Regions from separate parts of the Priestia sp. 40 genome, predicted to be linked through region 1. Evidence: predicted binding sites of a transcription regulator. Region 1 holds the regulator's gene; the other holds the start of a gene.
The links. Region 1 encodes CtsR, which represses protease genes until heat stress. Its sites were predicted from a motif close to ATGGTCAATAAAGGTCAAACA; they were not measured.
Positions count from the first base shown of each region.

Region 2: a site for CtsR is predicted at 2,989-3,009, ahead of clpP (ATP-dependent Clp endopeptidase proteolytic subunit ClpP). Genes of this name have one in related genera too.

Region 1 is NZ_JBMPZA010000023.1:133,883-143,552, reverse strand. It holds rRNA gene ACO1DI_RS24155 (23S ribosomal RNA) at 177-3,112, shown strand; rRNA gene rrf (5S ribosomal RNA) at 3,176-3,291, shown strand; gene ACO1DI_RS24145 (CtsR family transcriptional regulator) at 3,527-3,988, shown strand; gene ACO1DI_RS24140 (UvrB/UvrC motif-containing protein) at 4,030-4,572, shown strand; gene ACO1DI_RS24135 (protein arginine kinase) at 4,576-5,649, shown strand; gene clpC (ATP-dependent protease ATP-binding subunit ClpC) at 5,670-8,111, shown strand; gene radA (DNA repair protein RadA) at 8,235-9,611, shown strand; gene disA (DNA integrity scanning diadenylate cyclase DisA) at 9,615-9,670, shown strand, end outside.
Region 2 is NZ_JBMPZA010000005.1:1,695,510-1,705,179, reverse strand. It holds gene rapZ (RNase adapter RapZ) at 1-71, shown strand, start outside; gene ACO1DI_RS09995 (gluconeogenesis factor YvcK family protein) at 68-1,054, shown strand; gene whiA (DNA-binding protein WhiA) at 1,088-2,032, shown strand; gene ACO1DI_RS09985 (HPr family phosphocarrier protein) at 2,061-2,315, shown strand; gene clpP (ATP-dependent Clp endopeptidase proteolytic subunit ClpP) at 2,350-2,937, opposite strand; tRNA gene ACO1DI_RS09975 (tRNA-Arg) at 3,158-3,229, shown strand; gene ACO1DI_RS09970 (hypothetical protein) at 3,431-4,105, shown strand; gene rpoN (RNA polymerase factor sigma-54) at 4,392-5,702, shown strand; gene ACO1DI_RS09960 (glutaredoxin family protein) at 5,715-5,963, shown strand; gene ACO1DI_RS09955 (sugar-binding transcriptional regulator) at 6,096-7,124, shown strand; gene gap (type I glyceraldehyde-3-phosphate dehydrogenase) at 7,170-8,177, shown strand; gene ACO1DI_RS09945 (phosphoglycerate kinase) at 8,487-9,670, shown strand, end outside.

The DNA.
Region 1 (9,670 bases):
GTTCAATCTCTCAATTATAGAAAGCACACTACTTTCTTCTTAATTAGATAAGAAGAATTTTGGTTGCGATTGTTCTTTGAAAACTAGATAACAGTAATTGCTGAGGAAAAGTGAAACTTTTCTTTAATCAAACCAATAAATAACACAACAATATGTTGTACCATTTATTCGCTAATGGTTAAGTTAGAAAGGGCGCACGGTGAATGCCTTGGCACTAGGAGCCGATGAAGGACGGGACTAACACCGATATGCTTCGGGGAGCTGTAAGTGAGCTTTGATCCGGAGATTTCCGAATGGGGAAACCCACTGTTCGTAATGGAACAGTATCTTTATCTGAATACATAGGATATTGAAGGCAGACCCGGGGAACTGAAACATCTAAGTACCCGGAGGAAGAGAAAGCAAATGCGATTTCCTGAGTAGCGGCGAGCGAAACGGAATTAGCCCAAACCAAGAGGCTTGCCTCTTGGGGTTGTAGGACACTCTATACGGAGTTACAAAGGAACGAAGTAAATGAAGCGACCTGGAAAGGTCCGTCGAAGAAGGTAACAACCCTGTAGTTGAAACTTCGTTCCCTCTTGAGTGGATCCTGAGTACGGCGGAACACGTGAAATTCCGTCGGAAGCTGGGAGGACCATCTCCCAAGGCTAAATACTACCTAGTGACCGATAGTGAACCAGTACCGTGAGGGAAAGGTGAAAAGCACCCCGGAAGGGGAGTGAAAGAGATCCTGAAACCGTGTGCCTACAAGTAGTCAGAGCCCGTTAACGGGTGATGGCGTGCCTTTTGTAGAATGAACCGGCGAGTTACGATCCCATGCAAGGTTAAGCTGATAAGGCGGAGCCGTAGCGAAAGCGAGTCTGAATAGGGCGTTTAGTATGTGGTTGTAGACCCGAAACCAGGTGATCTACCCATGTCCAGGGTGAAGTTCAGGTAACACTGAATGGAGGCCCGAACCCACGCACGTTGAAAAGTGCGGGGATGAGGTGTGGGTAGCGGAGAAATTCCAATCGAACCTGGAGATAGCTGGTTCTCTCCGAAATAGCTTTAGGGCTAGCCTCATGTTGTGAGAGTCTTGGAGGTAGAGCACTGATTGGACTAGGGGCCCCCAACGGGTTACCGAATTCAGTCAAACTCCGAATGCCAAAGACTTATCCATGGGAGTCAGACTGCGAGTGATAAGATCCGTAGTCAAAAGGGAAACAGCCCAGACCACCAGCTAAGGTCCCCAAGTATACGTTAAGTGGAAAAGGATGTGGAGTTGCTTAGACAACCAGGATGTTGGCTTAGAAGCAGCCACCATTTAAAGAGTGCGTAATAGCTCACTGGTCGAGTGACTCTGCGCCGAAAATGTACCGGGGCTAAACGTATCACCGAAGCTGTGGATTGACATCTTTGATGTCAGTGGTAGGAGAGCGTTCTAAGTGCAGCGAAGTCAGACCGTAAGGACTGGTGGAGCGCTTAGAAGTGAGAATGCCGGTATGAGTAGCGAAAGACAAGTGAGAATCTTGTCCACCGAATGCCTAAGGTTTCCTGAGGAAGGCTCGTCCGCTCAGGGTTAGTCGGGACCTAAGCCGAGGCTGAAAAGCGTAGGCGATGGCCAACAGGTTGATATTCCTGTACCACCTCCCCGCCGTTTGAGTAATGGGGGGACGCAGTAGGATAGGGTAAGCGCGCTGCTGGATATGCGCGTTCAAGCAGTTAGGCTGATGAGTAGGCAAATCCGCTCATCATAAATGCTGAGCTGTGATGACGAGGGAACTATAGTACCGAAGTTCCTGATTCCACACTGCCAAGAAAAGCCTCTAGCGAGGCGGGAGGTGCCCGTACCGCAAACCGACACAGGTAGGCGAGGAGAGAATCCTAAGGTGATCGAGAGAACTCTCGTTAAGGAACTCGGCAAAATGACCCCGTAACTTCGGGAGAAGGGGTGCTCTGGTAGGGTGTATAGCCCGAGAGAGCCGCAGTGAATAGGCCCAGGCGACTGTTTAGCAAAAACACAGGTCTCTGCGAAGCCGCAAGGCGAAGTATAGGGGCTGACGCCTGCCCGGTGCTGGAAGGTTAAGAGGAGGGGTTATCCTTTGGGAGAAGCTCTGAATCGAAGCCCCAGTAAACGGCGGCCGTAACTATAACGGTCCTAAGGTAGCGAAATTCCTTGTCGGGTAAGTTCCGACCCGCACGAAAGGCGTAACGATCTGGGCACTGTCTCAACGAGAGACTCGGTGAAATTATAGTACCTGTGAAGATGCAGGTTACCCGCGACAGGACGGAAAGACCCCGTGGAGCTTTACTGTAGCCTGATATTGAATTTTGGTACAGCTTGTACAGGATAGGTAGGAGCCTGAGAAGCCGGAGCGCTAGCTTCGGTGGAGGCGTCGGTGGGATACTACCCTGGCTGTATTGAAATTCTAACCCGCGGCCCTGATCGGGCCGGGAGACAGTGTCAGGTGGGCAGTTTGACTGGGGCGGTCGCCTCCTAAAATGTAACGGAGGCGCCCAAAGGTTCCCTCAGAATGGTTGGAAATCATTCGTAGAGTGTAAAGGCACAAGGGAGCTTGACTGCGAGACCTACAAGTCGAGCAGGGACGAAAGTCGGGCTTAGTGATCCGGTGGTTCCGCATGGAAGGGCCATCGCTCAACGGATAAAAGCTACCCCGGGGATAACAGGCTTATCTCCCCCAAGAGTCCACATCGACGGGGAGGTTTGGCACCTCGATGTCGGCTCATCGCATCCTGGGGCTGTAGTCGGTCCCAAGGGTTGGGCTGTTCGCCCATTAAAGCGGTACGCGAGCTGGGTTCAGAACGTCGTGAGACAGTTCGGTCCCTATCCGTCGTGGGCGTAGGAAATTTGAGAGGAGCTGTCCTTAGTACGAGAGGACCGGGATGGACACACCGCTGGTGTACCAGTTGTCTTGCCAAAGGCATCGCTGGGTAGCTATGTGTGGACGGGATAAGTGCTGAAAGCATCTAAGCATGAAGCCCCCCTCAAGATGAGATTTCCCATAGCGCAAGCTAGTAAGATCCCTGAAAGATGATCAGGTTGATAGGTCAGAGGTGGAAGCGTGGCGACATGTGTAGCTGACTGATACTAATCGATCGAGGACTTAACCAAACTTTTAAAAGCGTAAGCTTTACTCAGCAAACTGTTATCTAGTTTTGAGAGAGCAATCTCTTGTCTGGTGGCGATAGCGAAGAGGTCACACCCGTTCCCATACCGAACACGGAAGTTAAGCTCTTTAGCGCCAATGGTAGTTGGGACTTTGTCCCTGTGAGAGTAGGACGTTGCCAGGCACCTGAAAAAGGACTAGCTATTTTAGCTAGTCCTTTTTTGTTTACAATTTATTTGTTTTATGAAAAAGTATAGTAAGAACAATAAAATTCACGATTTGCAGGTTTTGAAATAAATTTTAGTGGCAACGATAAAAGTAAAGAATAAACTTTAATAGTACATAGTTGAAAATTTTTTCGTTTCCTTTTATATTTAAATTAAGGTCAAATATAGTCAAAGTCAGAAGGAGGGGGCAGCGTGCCAAATATCTCTGACATTATCGAACAGTATTTAAAACAAGTACTTGAATTAAGTGAAAGAGAAATTGTTGAAATAAGGCGCAGTGAGATTGCTGATAAATTTCAATGCGTTCCGTCGCAAATTAATTACGTTATCAATACCCGTTTTACAGTTGAGAGAGGTTATCTTGTAGAAAGTAAGCGAGGCGGCGGCGGCTTTATTCGTATTGCCAAAGTAAAAATGCATGATGCAGCGGATTTGTTTCAGCAAGTAATTGAGATGATTCAAAATGAAATTTCACAAGTAAGTGCTGAAAACGTCATTATTAGGTTAGTTGAAGAAAAAGTCATCACAGAACGAGAAGCAAAAATCATGTTGAGTGTTATCAATCGTTCAGTTATTAATATTGAACTTCCTTATCGTGATGAGCTAAGGGCTAATCTTTTAAAAGCAATGCTTAATTCATTACGCTACCGATAAGCTCATGATCTATTTTATTTAGAACAGGGAGTGATGACAGGATGATTTGTCAGCAATGTGAAACGAGACCTGCAACTCTTCACTTCACAAAAATTATTAATGGTGAAAAGACGGAGATGCATGTATGTGAACAGTGCGCTTCAGAAAATGGAGATACATTTTCTTTTTCAAATCAGCAAGGTTTTTCGATCAATAACTTACTAGCTGGCCTACTTAACCTAGATCCAGCAGTAACTGAAAATTATAAGAAACAAAGTCAGGAGATTCTTTCTTGTCCTACTTGTGGCATGACATATCAAAAATTTGCTAAAATCGGCAGGTTTGGATGTGCAGATTGCTACAAAACATTTGAGCGACCTCTTATTCCTTTCTTGAAGAGGCTGCATGGAGGTAATTATCTACATCATGGAAAAATACCAGCAAGAATTGCAAGTAATCTTCATTTAAAAAAGGAATTACAGGCATTAAGATTGAACTTAAAAGAGTATATCGAAAAAGAGGAGTTTGAGAAAGCAGCGGAACTCCGAGATCACATTCGATTACTAGAAAAGAAGATGAACGAATCGAGAGAGGAGGAAGCGTAATTCATGTCCCAGGATTTGTTCTTTTCCCAGCCTGTAAGCTCTTGGATGCGTCAAGAAGCTTCGAATTCAGATATTGTTCTAAGCAGTCGAATCAGGCTGGCTCGAAATTTAACTCATTATCTTTTTCCAACTCTCTTTTCTAAAGAACAAGCAGTTGAAGTGGTTCGAGTATTCGAGCAAGTTTTTCAAAAAAGCGAGAACACCAATCAGTGGAATTTGCATTTACTAAAGATGAACGAATTACAGCCTCTTCAAAAGCAAGTGTTGGTTGAAAAGCATCTTATCAGTCCTAACTTGGCTGAAGGAGATAACAACGGAGCTTGTTTTTTATCAGAAAAAGAAGATTTGAGTATTATGGTTAATGAAGAAGATCATTTACGCATACAATGTTTATTTCCAGGCCTTCAATTATCTGAAGCTTTAAGCACAGCGAATGAAGTAGATAATTGGATTGAGAAATACGTAGATTATGCGTTTGATGAAAATAGAGGGTATTTAACCAGCTGTCCCACAAATGTGGGTACTGGGCTACGTGCATCTGTGATGATGCATCTGCCGGCTTTAGTGATGACCCGTCAAATTCATCGTATTATTCCCGCTATTAACCAGCTCGGCTTAGTGGTGAGAGGAATTTATGGAGAAGGTAGCGAAGCTTTAGGGAATATCTTTCAAATTTCTAATCAGATAACCCTAGGGAAATCTGAAGAAGATATTGTGGCAGATTTAAATAGTGTCGTACAGCAGTTAATTACACAAGAGCACTCTGCACGAGACGCGCTGTTTAAAACATCTCATGTAGAGTTAGAAGATCGAGTGTATCGTTCATATGGAGTATTGGCCAATAGCCGTATTATTGAGTCCAAAGAAGCTTCACAATGTTTATCAGATGTTCGATTAGGAATCGATTTAGGGTATATAAAAGGACTGAGTCAAAATATATTGAATGAACTTATCATTATGACGCAGCCAGGCTTTTTACAAAAGTATTCGGGAGGGCCCCTAAAGCCTCAAGAACGTGACATTAAAAGAGCCACCTTAATTCGAGAACGTCTCACTATAAATAAAAACACAAATTAAACGTGGAGGGTGACGATTATATGATGTTTGGTAGATTTACAGAGCGCGCACAAAAAGTATTAGCTTTAGCACAGGAAGAAGCACTACGCCTAGGTCACAACAACATTGGAACGGAGCACATTTTATTAGGCATCGTTCGTGAAGGTGAAGGAATTGCAGCAAAAGCTCTTTCCGCTCTAGGCCTAAGCACTGAAAAAATTCAAAAAGAAGTGGAAGCATTAATTGGCAGAGGCCAAGAATTAACGCAGACCATTCATTATACACCTCGAGCGAAAAAAGTCATTGAACTTTCAATGGATGAAGCCCGAAAGCTTGGTCATTCTTATGTAGGAACAGAACATATCTTACTAGGCTTAATTCGTGAAGGTGAAGGCGTTGCAGCACGCGTTTTAAATAATCTAGGTGTTAGCCTAAATAAAGCTCGTCAGCAAGTACTTCATTTATTAGGTAGCAATGAAGCTGCTTCAAGTCATCAAGGCGGAGGCTCTTCAAATGCCAATACACCTACGCTAGACAGCTTAGCACGCGATTTAACAGTTGTAGCGCGCGAAGGAAGCTTAGACCCTGTTATCGGACGTGGGAAAGAAATTCAGCGTGTTATTGAAGTGTTAAGCCGACGTACAAAAAACAATCCTGTATTAATTGGGGAGCCAGGTGTTGGTAAAACGGCAATCGCTGAAGGTTTGGCTCAGCAAATCGTCAACAATGAAGTTCCAGAAATTTTACGTGACAAACGCGTTATGACTTTGGATATGGGAACGGTCGTGGCTGGTACAAAATATCGCGGAGAATTTGAAGATCGCCTGAAGAAAGTAATGGATGAAATTCGTCAAGCAGGTAATATCATTCTCTTTATCGATGAGTTACACACATTAATTGGTGCTGGTGGCGCAGAGGGAGCTATCGATGCTTCTAATATTTTAAAACCGTCTCTTGCTCGTGGAGAACTTCAGTGTATCGGTGCTACGACTTTAGATGAATACAGAAAATACATTGAAAAAGATGCAGCGCTAGAGCGTCGCTTCCAGCCAATTCAAGTGGATGAACCAACGTTGGAAGAGTCTATTCAAATCTTAAAAGGGCTTCGTGACCGTTATGAAGCGCATCACCGAGTATCTATTTCTGATGAGGCAATCGAGCAAGCGGTGAAACTATCAGATCGCTACATTTCAGATCGTTTCTTACCGGATAAAGCAATCGATTTAATTGATGAAGCTGGTTCAAAAGTGCGTTTACGTTCATTTACAACGCCGCCAAATTTAAAGGAATTAGAGCAAAAATTAGAATCAGTACGCAATGAAAAAGATGCGTCTGTTCAAAGTCAAGAATTTGAAAAAGCAGCATCTTTACGCGATACAGAACAACGCCTACGCGAAGAATTAGAAGACACAAAGAAAATTTGGAAAGAGCAGCAAGGTAAGGAAAACTCAGCTGTAACCGTAGAAGATATTGCGATGGTGGTATCTAGCTGGACGGGTGTACCGGTCTCTAAACTGGCACAGGAAGAGACAGAAAGACTGCTGAACATGGAAGAGATTCTTCACTCTCGTGTAATTGGGCAAGAAGAAGCGGTAAAAGCAGTTGCAAAAGCTGTGCGCCGTGCTAGAGCAGGCTTGAAAGATCCAAAACGTCCAATTGGTTCATTCATTTTCTTAGGACCAACAGGGGTTGGTAAAACAGAGCTTGCACGTGCATTAGCGGAGTCAATCTTTGGCGATGAAGATGCAATGATTCGTATCGATATGTCTGAGTACATGGAGAAACATTCTACTTCACGCTTAGTAGGTTCACCTCCAGGATATGTTGGATACGAAGAAGGCGGCCAGTTAACGGAAAAAGTGAGAAGAAAACCTTACTCAGTTGTTCTTTTAGACGAAATTGAAAAAGCGCATCCGGATGTATTTAACATTTTATTACAAGTGTTAGAAGATGGACGCTTAACGGATTCAAAAGGTCGTACAGTTGATTTCCGTAATACGATTTTAATTATGACATCAAACGTAGGTGCGGATACATTAAAACGAAGCAAGCACTTAGGGTTCACAGTAGAAGCGGAAGGGCAAGACTACAAAGATATGAAAGGAAAAGTAATGGCGGAAATGAAGCGCGCGTTCCGTCCGGAGTTCCTAAACCGTATCGATGAAATTATCGTCTTCCATTCATTAGAGAAACCTCACTTAGCTGAAATCGTTAAATTAATGGCTGATCAGTTAACAAAACGCTTAAAAGAGCAAGAAATTGATCTTGAATTAACAAAAGAAGCAATTGATAAGATTGCAGAGGAAGGTTTTGACCCAGAATACGGTGCTCGTCCACTTCGTAGAGCAATTCAAAAACATATTGAAGACCGTTTATCTGAAGAGCTGCTAAAAGGGGTTGTTCAAAAAGGTCAGAAAGTGACGCTAGATGTAGACAAAGGAGAATTTGTTGTTAAATCCTCCGCTCCAAGCAGCATCAGCTAAATTTACTCAAACCAAGACGAGGCATACGAAAAAACACGTATGCCTCCCTTTTTATTTTAGCTTAGGAAATAGTGTACAATAGAGATAGAAATCGATTGAATGAACGGAGAGATTGATAACATAATGGCGAAACGAAAAACAAAATTTGCATGTCAGCATTGCGGCTATGAATCCGCAAAATGGATGGGGAAATGTCCCGGATGCGGAAGCTGGAATTCGATGGTGGAAGAAATGGAAGAAACGAAGTCATCACGCCGAGGAGCTTTTTCCGGAGCTACTGCTTCTAAAGTTCAAAAACCTCAGTCAATTACAGCGATTGAATCTACAACAGAACCACGGATTTTTACACCTTCTGCAGAGTTAAACCGTGTATTAGGAGGCGGTATTGTCAGAGGGTCACTCGTTTTAATAGGGGGAGATCCGGGTATCGGAAAGTCTACTTTACTTTTGCAAACCTCCGCGCAGTTAGCAATGAAACAAAATAAAGTACTATATATTTCGGGAGAGGAATCAACCAAACAAACGAAGTTAAGAGCGGACAGGCTAGGTGTAAAAGCTGAAGAGCTTTATGTTCACGCAGAAACAAACTTAGAATTAATACTAGAGGCCATCTCAAGCATGCAGCCTGATTTTGTGGTGATTGATTCAATTCAAACCATTTACCATGCTGATGTGACATCAGCGCCAGGAAGCGTCTCACAGGTGCGAGAGTGTACGGCTGAACTAATGCGTGTTGCTAAAACGAATGGCATTGCCATCTTTATTGTGGGTCATGTAACGAAAGAAGGGGCCATTGCGGGTCCAAGACTTCTTGAACATATGGTGGATACGGTTCTTTATTTTGAAGGAGAGCGTCATCATACGTATCGTATATTAAGAGCGGTTAAGAACCGATTTGGATCTACAAATGAAATGGGCATTTTTGAAATGAAAGAAAGTGGGCTAGAAGAAGTATTGAATCCATCTGAAATCTTTCTAGAAGAACGGTCTCAGGGAGCAGCAGGTTCGGTTGTTGTCGCTTCAATGGAGGGGACAAGACCCGTATTAGTAGAGCTACAGGCGCTAATCAGTCCAACGAGCTTTGGAAACCCTAGAAGAATGGCGACAGGAGTAGATCATAATCGCGTTTCGCTTATCATGGCTGTCTTAGAAAAGCGTGTAGGAATGCTCCTGCAGAATCAAGATGCTTATTTAAAAGTAGCAGGTGGAGTGAAATTAGATGAACCAGCAATCGATTTAGCTGTAGCCGTTAGCATTGCTTCAAGCTTCAGAGATGCTGCTTCTAGCGCTACAGATGTTATTGTAGGAGAGGTAGGATTAACAGGCGAAGTACGCCGAGTGTCTAGAATTGAACAGCGCGTTCAAGAAGCGGTAAAATTAGGGTTCCAACGAATTATTATTCCGGAGAAAAATTTAGGAGGATGGAAAGTCCCAGATGGTATTGATGTAATTGGGGTATCAACAGTGGCGGAGGCTCTGCAATATACATTAGGAGGATAAGCAGTGGAAGGAGAAAAAACAACAGTTAGTCAAAAACAAATATCAGAAATTCTGCAGTT
Region 2 (9,670 bases), on a different contig from region 1:
ATTTCCAGAATGAATACAAAACTCATATTTCTCATCGTGACATTGAGAGGAGAAAGGAAAATCATAGATGAGCAGTGAACAGCTTCCAAAAGTTGTCGTCATTGGGGGAGGAACGGGTTTACCAGTGCTGTTAAGAGGGTTGAAAGAATACCCTCTTGATCTTACAGCTATCGTAACCGTAGCAGACGACGGGGGAAGTTCTGGCCGATTGCGCGATGAACTTGAAATCCCTGCTCCTGGTGATATTCGAAATGTGCTAGTTGCTTTATCTGATGTAGAGCCACTAGTTGAAGAGCTTTTTCAGCATCGATTTGATACAGGAAATGAGCTTACAGGCCATTCTCTTGGCAATTTGTTGCTTGCAGCTATGACGTCTATTACTGGCGATTTTGTGCATGCTATACGAGAAATGAGCAAAGTACTAAACGTCAGAGGGAAAGTACTTCCAGCAGCTAATCAAAGTGTCGTGCTGCATGCGGAGATGCAAGATGGATCCATCGTAACAGGTGAATCAAAAATTCCAGAAGTTAATAAAAAAATTAATAAAGTGTTTTTATCGCCTGCCGATGTGAAACCGCTTGTCGAGACAATAAAAGCTATTCGACGCGCTGATTTAATTGTATTGGGGCCCGGAAGTCTTTATACAAGTATTTTGCCGAATTTACTGGTGCAAGATATTTGTAACGAGCTTTGTTCGACAAAAGCAAAGAAAGTGTACGTATGCAATGTGATGACGCAGCCAGGTGAGACATTAGGTTTTAAGGCAAGTGATCATATTAAAGCGCTTTACAATCATATGCCGTGTGCATTTTTAGATGCGATTATCGTCAATAATGCACCTATTCCAGCACCTTTGAAAAAGAAATATCAAGTAGAGCAGGCTCAGCCTGTAGAATATGATCGTGAAGTATTGCTAAAGTTAGGGTTAGAAGTGATTGAAGATCAAATTATTCAATATGACGGCAGCGTAATTAGGCATGATACAAAAAAAGTAGCAAAGCTTGTGTATTCTATGCTGACATCGCTGCAAGGTAAAGCCAATACGGGTGTTTAACACTATTTCCGTATGTAGATTGGAGGTGAAGTTATGTCATTTGCATCAGAAACAAAAAAAGAGTTAACGAATTTAGAAGTCAAAGATTGCTGTGCAAAAGCAGAGCTTTCTGCATTAATTCGAATGAATGGTTCACTTTCTTTTTCGAATAAAAAATTCACGGTTGATGTTCAAACAGAAAATGCAGCGATTGCTCGGCGCATTTATGTCCTGCTTAAGAAAAATTATGATGTGTCAGTAGAACTGCTTGTGCGTAAGAAAATGCGCTTGAAGAAAAACAATGTATATATTGTTCGATTAGTAGAGAAAACGAGAATGCTTTTGGAAGACTTGAAAATTGTAGAAGAAGGATTCACCTTTACACATCGTATTTCACCAGAGCTAGTACAAAAGAAATGCTGTAAGCGATCCTACTTAAGAGGCGCATTTTTAGCCGGCGGTTCTATTAATAACCCAGAGACATCATCATACCATCTTGAAATCTTTTCATTGTATGAAGAGCACAACGAAGCTTTATGCAATTTAATGAACGAATTTCAATTAAATAGTAAAACATTAGAACGGAAAAAAGGCTATATTAACTATTTGAAAGAAGCTGAGAAAATTACGGAGTTTCTCAATATCATTGGAGCCCATAACGCTCTTTTACGGTTTGAGGATGTAAGAATCGTCCGAGATATGCGGAATTCCGTTAATCGCTTAGTTAATTGTGAAACAGCTAACTTAAATAAAACGATCGGAGCGGCTATTCGTCAAGTGGAAAACATTCGTTATATTGATGAAACAGCTGGATTAGATATCTTACCAGAAAAGCTAAGAGAAATTGCTCGTTTGCGTGTGGAATACCAAGACGTCACGTTAAAGGAGCTTGGTGAGATGGTATCTGGAGGTCAAATTAGCAAATCGGGCATTAACCATCGGTTGCGTAAAATTGACCAAATAGCAGACAAGCTTCGCGCCGGTCAGCCAGTCACATAAGGGGAATTGCAAGGGGGAGGATTTTATCATGGAAAAACAAGTAGAAGTAAAATTAAAAACGGGATTACAGGCTCGTGTTGCGGCACTATTTGTGCAAGAAGCAACTCGTTTTACATCTGATGTGTACTTGAAGAAAGATGAGAAAGTAGTCAACGCTAAAAGTATCATGGGGTTAATGAGCTTAGCGATTAATAATGGGTCTCTTATTACGCTCATTGTTGAAGGGGTAGATGAAAAAGAAGCAATGGATGCGTTAGTAGCTTACGTAGAGAACGATGCATAAAAAAGCCTTTCCCAAAGTGGGAAAGGCTTTTTTCTTATTTAGGGTCGTTTTCTAATACTTTGTCAATTAGACCGTATTCTAAAGCGCGTTCAGCAGTCATGAAATTATCACGATCTGTATCACGTTGTAGCACTTCTAACGGTTGACCTGTACGCTCAGCTAAAATTGAATTTAGTTTTTCACGTAAGAATAGAATACGTTTTGCCGCAATTTCGATTTCAGTAGCTTGTCCTTGAGCACCACCAAGAGGTTGATGAATCATTACTTCGCTGTTTGGAAGAGCAAAACGTTTGCCCTTTTCGCCAGCAGCCAGTAAGAAAGCACCCATTGATGCAGCCATACCGATACAAATTGTAGAAACTTTTGGCTTAATGAATTGCATCGTATCGTAGATAGCCATTCCAGCTGTAATAGAGCCACCTGGACTGTTGATATAAAGTGAGATGTCTTTTTCTGGGTCTTCAGCAGCTAAGAATAGAAGCTGAGAAACGATTGAGTTAGCTACATTATCGTCAATAGCACTACCTAAAATAATAATGCGGTCTTTTAATAAACGTGAATAAATGTCATAAGCACGTTCACCACGGTTTGTTTGTTCAATAACTGTAGGAATTAAGTTCATATTAAATTCCTCCTTAACAAGAATAATTTGTTATGTACCTATAATACACGTATGGTCAATAAAGGTCAAACAAAAGAACCTCTACTACACATATTCGCTTAAAAGACTATGTATTCCTCTTTGACATTATTAAAATTTTTCCCCCTTCTAAAAAAAATAAACGTAGTATTCTATTGAAAAGAGAAGTTTTCTCTCCTATAATGGAAGTTGTGACAAATATGCCCTCGTAGTGTAGTGGATAGCACAAGAGATTCCGGTTCTCTTAGGGTGGGTTCGAATCCTGTCGAGGGCGTCTTAAAACGTTGCGGATTACGCAGCGTTTTTTATTTTGAGTAAAAAGGCTCATATTCTCAAAAAACAATATTTATTTTTCTTCTGTAATCCTTTATACGCGTAAGGAAGCAAGAAATTAATTCCATTGTACCGGTTGCGGAATTTGTCAGAATACTATAAAACAGTATATAAGGAAAAGAAACACGGAGGAGGAATAAATATGAAATATATAAACAAACTTTTCATTGTCAGTGCATCGGTAGCACTATTGCTGTCTGCATGCGGGACGAACGAAGATTCTGCTCAGCCGAAGTCTAATGATCAAGCAGAAAATGTTCAGCAGGATACAGCTTCTAAATCTGATCAAACATCAGGCGCTGCAAAAGAAAATTCGAAAAAAGATGCGGATTCTTCTGAGGTCTCAGCCAAACCTTCAGGAAGTCAATCATCAACTAGCGAAACAGCGGAAGATGGACAGTCAACGTCTTCTTCAGAAACAAAACTAACAAAAAGCCCAGAACAAGATTATTCTATTCAAGTAATGGACGGTTATCAACTAACGGGTGAAGAACCAGGAAAAGATGCGTTAGTATTAACTTCAGATGATTCTCAATTTATGCGTATTGAAATGCTTTCATCAGAAGCATCGCTGGACGACGCTGCTCAATCTGTTAAACAAACGGCAGCAGCAGTTAATAAAAATGCAGCAGAGAAAAAGAATCTTGAAGAGAATGGAATCTTCAAAGATTCTGTTTGGTATGAAGCCACATCTGGCGATCATACGGTAAATGCCGTGTTAGTTAAAGGAAAGAAACCAATGAAGCTAACCATTTTTACGAAAAATGATGAAGAAAACTTGGACAAGTTTATGCAAATGGCACAAACTATTCAATAAGCAATTCTTCTATATATTATACAAATGCAGAAAATTCGACATGACGAAGAAAACGTCATGTCGGATTATTACTCGGATCATGTGGTCGGTGCGAATTATAATGAAAAGTTATAAAGGTGTATAGCTCTATTACTTATTTGATGGTTAGTAATTAAAAGTAGGATGAACCGCTTCGTTAACAAAGGTTGACGGAGATTTTTTGATGAAAAAATTACATATAAAAAATAGTTACATGCTCTTTGAAAGCGTTTTTATAGTAAAATAGATGAAGGGGAGGGGAGAAATAATGGAGATTGGATTATTTCAGCAGCAGTCGTTAAAGCTGACGATGTCAAAAGAATTATCACAAGCTATTTCTCTTTTACAATATTCATCGATGGATATTGTAGCGTTTTTACATGAGCAGGCGCTTCAAAATCCGCTTATAGATTTTTCAGAGCTGCCCGTCTATACATCTCACAATCAAAAAAATCATGCAACTTCTGATTCAACAGATTATATGAGCAGTATACCAGCTCCTAAAGAAACGCTGTACGAACATTTAATGAATCAATCCGCATTATTAAAATTAGATGAATGTGAGCAGGCAGCCGTTGAGTTTGTTATTCATAGTCTGGATGATGCTGGCTATTTGCACGATGAGTTAATCATACTTGCTAACCAGCTGGGCCAAGATCAAGAGCAGGTTGAAAAGGCTCTCCAGCTTGTGCAGCAGATGGACCCGGCAGGAGTAGGGGCAAGAAGTTTACAAGAGTGCTTAATGCTTCAATTAAAAAGGAATAATCAATGGACAGAAAAAATAGAGCAAATTTTGACACATCACTTTGAGGAATTTGCGTATAAAAAATGGATGAAAATCTCAAAGTTATGTCAAATCTCACTTGAAGCTCTTCAACACTTACATGAACAGATTAAGAAATTAAATCCTCGTCCTGGATCGTTTTATATGAAGTCCAATGAACGATTCATTGTACCGGATTTTATTGTAAAAATTGAAGATGGAAATGTCGTTGCTTATGCAAATGAGGATTTGGAACCTCGACTTTCAGTGAATGAACAGTACAAACTTCAGCTGAAAAATAGGCAAAACCAAGAAATGTTTTCTTATTTACAAGAGAAATATCGTGAATTTCAATGGATTATGAAAAGCTTACACACACGCAAAGATACATTAAACGCATTAATGAATACCTTACTCGTTGAACAAGAAGCATTTTTTAAAAAGGGTCCTTCGTATTTGAAGCCCTTAACAATGAAGGAAGTAGCGGAGCAAACATCTGTGCATGAATCAACGATTAGCCGTGCTACTCGGCACAAATATATTCAAACGCCTTTTGGCACCTTTTCAATGAAATCTTTTTTCTCAACTAGCATTCAACTGGGCAACAACGAAGCGACTTCTACAACTCACGTAAAAGAACTGCTTAAAAAGCTAGTATCGGAAGAAAACAAACAGCGTCCGCTTTCAGATCAGCAGTTGGCTAACGTCTTGCAAAGCAATTATAACGTTACTATTTCAAGAAGAACGGTAGCCAAATATCGAGACCAATTAAACGTTCTACCATCTAGTCAACGAAAACTTTTTGTCACACAGTAAAGGAGTGAGAATGTGGAAGTCGTACTGTATATCAAAAATGGCTGTCATTTATGCGATGATGCAAAGAAGCTGCTTGCAGAGCTGCAGTCTGAGTTTCCCTTTCAGCTTATTGAACGAGATATTTACAAAAACGATGAGTGGCTGGAAAAGTATCACCTTGCGATTCCTGTAGTAGAAATGGATGGAGAAGAAGTGGAATATGGAAAAATAACAGGTATTCCATTAAGAAAACGCTTACTTTTAAAAATAGGCAACACATGAGTTGAATAAAGGATTCACTCCTGTTAGAATAGAATTTGTAGCAGGGTGAATTTTTTTGCGCAAGGTGGGACATAATATGTCTATACGGGACAAAATATGTCCAGCAAGTTTATGCCTTAAGGGGATTTTAACATGCGTTCTTTAATAGAAGTACAACGAAAATTATTACCTGAACTTCTCTCAGTTATGCAAAAGCGCTATCAAATCTTGCAATACATACGTTTAATGCAGCCGATTGGCCGCAGAAACTTAGCTGTAAGCCTTGGGCTAACAGAGCGTGTGTTACGAAGCGAAGTAACATTCTTAAAAGAACAAGATTTGATTGACATTTACCCTAGTGGGATGACGCTTACAAACGAGGGAGAACTACTTCTAGCTGAATTAGAAGAAGTAATGAAGGAAGTTTCAGGACTTCGATTATTGGAAACAACATTAAAAGAGGCGTTTTCTTTATCAGAAGTTGTTGTTGTATCTGGAGATAGTGATCAGTCTCCTTGGGTCAAAAATGAAATGGGTCGAGCATCTGTTTCGTGTATCAAGGAGCGCCTTGTTGGTGAAAAAAATACCGTTGCTGTTACAGGTGGTACAACGCTTGCCGCCGTTGCGGAAATGATGACACCTGATTCAAAACACCCTGATGTACTTTTTGTACCTGCTCGCGGAGGGCTAGGTGAAAATGTACAAAACCAAGCAAACACGATTTGTGCTAAGATGGCTGAAAAGTCCATGAGTCACTATCGCTTGCTTCATGTTCCAGATCAGCTTAGTGATGAAGCATACCGATCCATTATCGGTGAGCCATCTATTAAAGACATGCTTCATTTAATCAAGTCCGCTGGTATGGTTGTTCACGGAATAGGAGACGCTATGACAATGGCAGAACGCCGTAAAACACCACAAGCTGACTTAGAAAAAGTGAAAAATGGACATGCTGTAGGTGAGGCATTTGGATACTATTTTAATCATCAAGGCGAAGTTGTTCATAAAGTTAAAACAGTTGGCATACAACTCGATGATTTAAAGAACAATAAATGTGTTATTGCTGTTGCAGGAGGTTCATCAAAAGCAAAGGCAATTAAAGCGTTTATGCAACAAGCGCATGATTCGATTCTCATTACAGATGAAGGCGCCGCAAAAGAGTTAGTAAGGGATTTTAATTAATCCCTCATATAAAAAATACTTTTTACATTCAAGGAGGAAATACCCATGGCAGTAAAAATTGGTATTAACGGATTTGGTCGTATCGGCCGTAATGTATTCCGCGCAGCTTTAAAAAATGATAACGTTGAAGTAGTAGCAATCAACGACTTAACAGATGCTAACATGCTTGCTCACCTTTTAAAATATGATTCTGTACACGGAAAATTAGATGCAGAAGTAGTAGTAGATGGTAGCAACTTAGTAGTAAACGGTAAAACAATCGAAATCTCTGCTGAACGTGACCCAGCTCAATTATCTTGGGGCAAACAAGGCGTAGAAATCGTTGTTGAATCTACTGGATTCTTCACAAAACGCGCTGACGCTGCAAAACACTTAGAAGCAGGAGCTAAAAAAGTAATTATCTCTGCTCCAGCATCTGATGAAGATATCACAATCGTAATGGGTGTTAACGAAGACAAATATGATGCAGCTAACCACAACGTAATTTCAAATGCTTCTTGTACAACTAACTGCTTAGCGCCATTTGCTAAAGTGTTAAACGACAAGTTCGGTCTTAAACGCGGAATGATGACAACAGTTCACTCTTACACAAACGACCAACAAATCTTAGACTTACCACACAAAGATTACCGTCGTGCTCGTGCAGCTGCTGAAAACATCATCCCAACTTCAACTGGTGCTGCTAAAGCTGTATCTCTAGTATTACCTGAATTAAAAGGTAAATTAAACGGTGGAGCTATGCGTGTTCCAACTCCAAACGTTTCTTTAGTAGACTTAGTTGCTGAACTTGACAAAGAAGTAACTGTTGAAGATGTAAACAACGCTCTTAAAGAAGCTGCTGAAGGCGATCTTAAAGGCATCCTTGGTTACAGCGAAGAGCCACTAGTATCTGGTGACTACAATGGTAACATCAACTCTTCTACAATCGATGCATTATCTACAATGGTAATGGAAGGTAACATGGTTAAAGTTATCTCTTGGTACGATAACGAGAGCGGATATTCTAACCGTGTAGTAGACCTTGCTCAATACATCGCTGCTAAAGGACTATAAGAATAACTTAAAATTCGCTTCTATTTGATTCAATAAGACAGAAATCGACTAGACTTTCCTTTTTTATTGGATATCTGAAAATAGAACGACTATAATAAGACTTGCTAAGGAAGAGAGGGGCATACCCCCTCTTCCTTGATTTATGTATTGGCTTCTACATGAAAAAGCGTCATAAACAGCTAACTGGAGTTTCACTTTATATAGAAAGGCGCCAATATATAAAATGAAATGTACGGTGGTTTGTGGATTGATGATTACATAGAAGCCTACTTGCTTAGTACCATAAATACTTAAGGAGGCCTTTTAACGATGAACAAAAAAACGTTGAAAGACATCGATGTAAAAGGAAAGCGAGTATTTTGTCGCGTAGACTTTAACGTACCAATGAAAGACGGAAAAGTAACAGACGAAACTCGTATTCGTGCAGCTGTTCCTACTATTCAATATTTAGTAGAACAAGGTGCAAAAGTAATTTTAGCTAGCCATCTTGGACGTCCAAAAGGCGAAGTTGTTGAAGAATTACGTCTAAATGCTGTTGCAGAACGTTTACAAGCTCTTCTTGGTAAAGACGTTGCAAAAGCTGACGAAGCTTTTGGTGAAGAAGTAAAGAAAACAATCGACGGCATGAGCGAAGGCGATGTTTTAGTACTTGAAAACGTACGTTTTTACCCAGGCGAAGAGAAAAACGACCCTGAATTAGCAAAAGCGTTTGCTGAATTAGCAGATGTATACGTAAATGATGCATTCGGTGCAGCTCACCGTGCGCATGCTTCAACAGAAGGAATCGCTCAACACATTCCAGCAGTAGCAGGTTTCTTAATGGAAAAAGAGCTTGATGTGCTTTCAAAAGCATTATCAAACCCAGAACGTCCATTTACTGCAATCGTTGGTGGAGCAAAAGTTAAAGACAAAATCGGTGTAATTGACCACTTACTTGATAAAGTAGATAACTTAATCATCGGTGGAGGACTTTCTTACACATTTATTAAGGCACTAGGTCATGAAGTAGGTAAATCACTTCTTGAAGAAGACAAGATTGAACTTGCAAAATCTTTCATGGAAAAAGCTAAGAAAAACGGAGTAAACTTCTACATGCCAGTGGACGTGGTAGTAGCAGATGACTTCTCAAATGATGCTAATACTCAAGTTGTATCAATTGAAAACATTCCAAGCGATTGGGAAGGCTTAGACGCAGGACCGAAAACGCGTGAAATCTATGCTGACGTAATCAAAAACTCTAAGTTAGTTATTTGGAATGGACCAATGGGTGTATTTGAATTAGATGCATTTGCTAACGGAACAAAAGCAGTAGCTGAAGCTTTAGCAGAAGCAACTGACACATATTCAGTAATCGGCGGAGGAGACTCTGCAGCAGCTGTTGAAAAATTCAACCTAGCTGATAAAATGAGCCATATTTCTACAGGTGGCGGTGCGTCACTAGAGTTTATGGAAGGTAAAGAACTTCCAGGCGTAGTTGCACTAAACGATAAGTA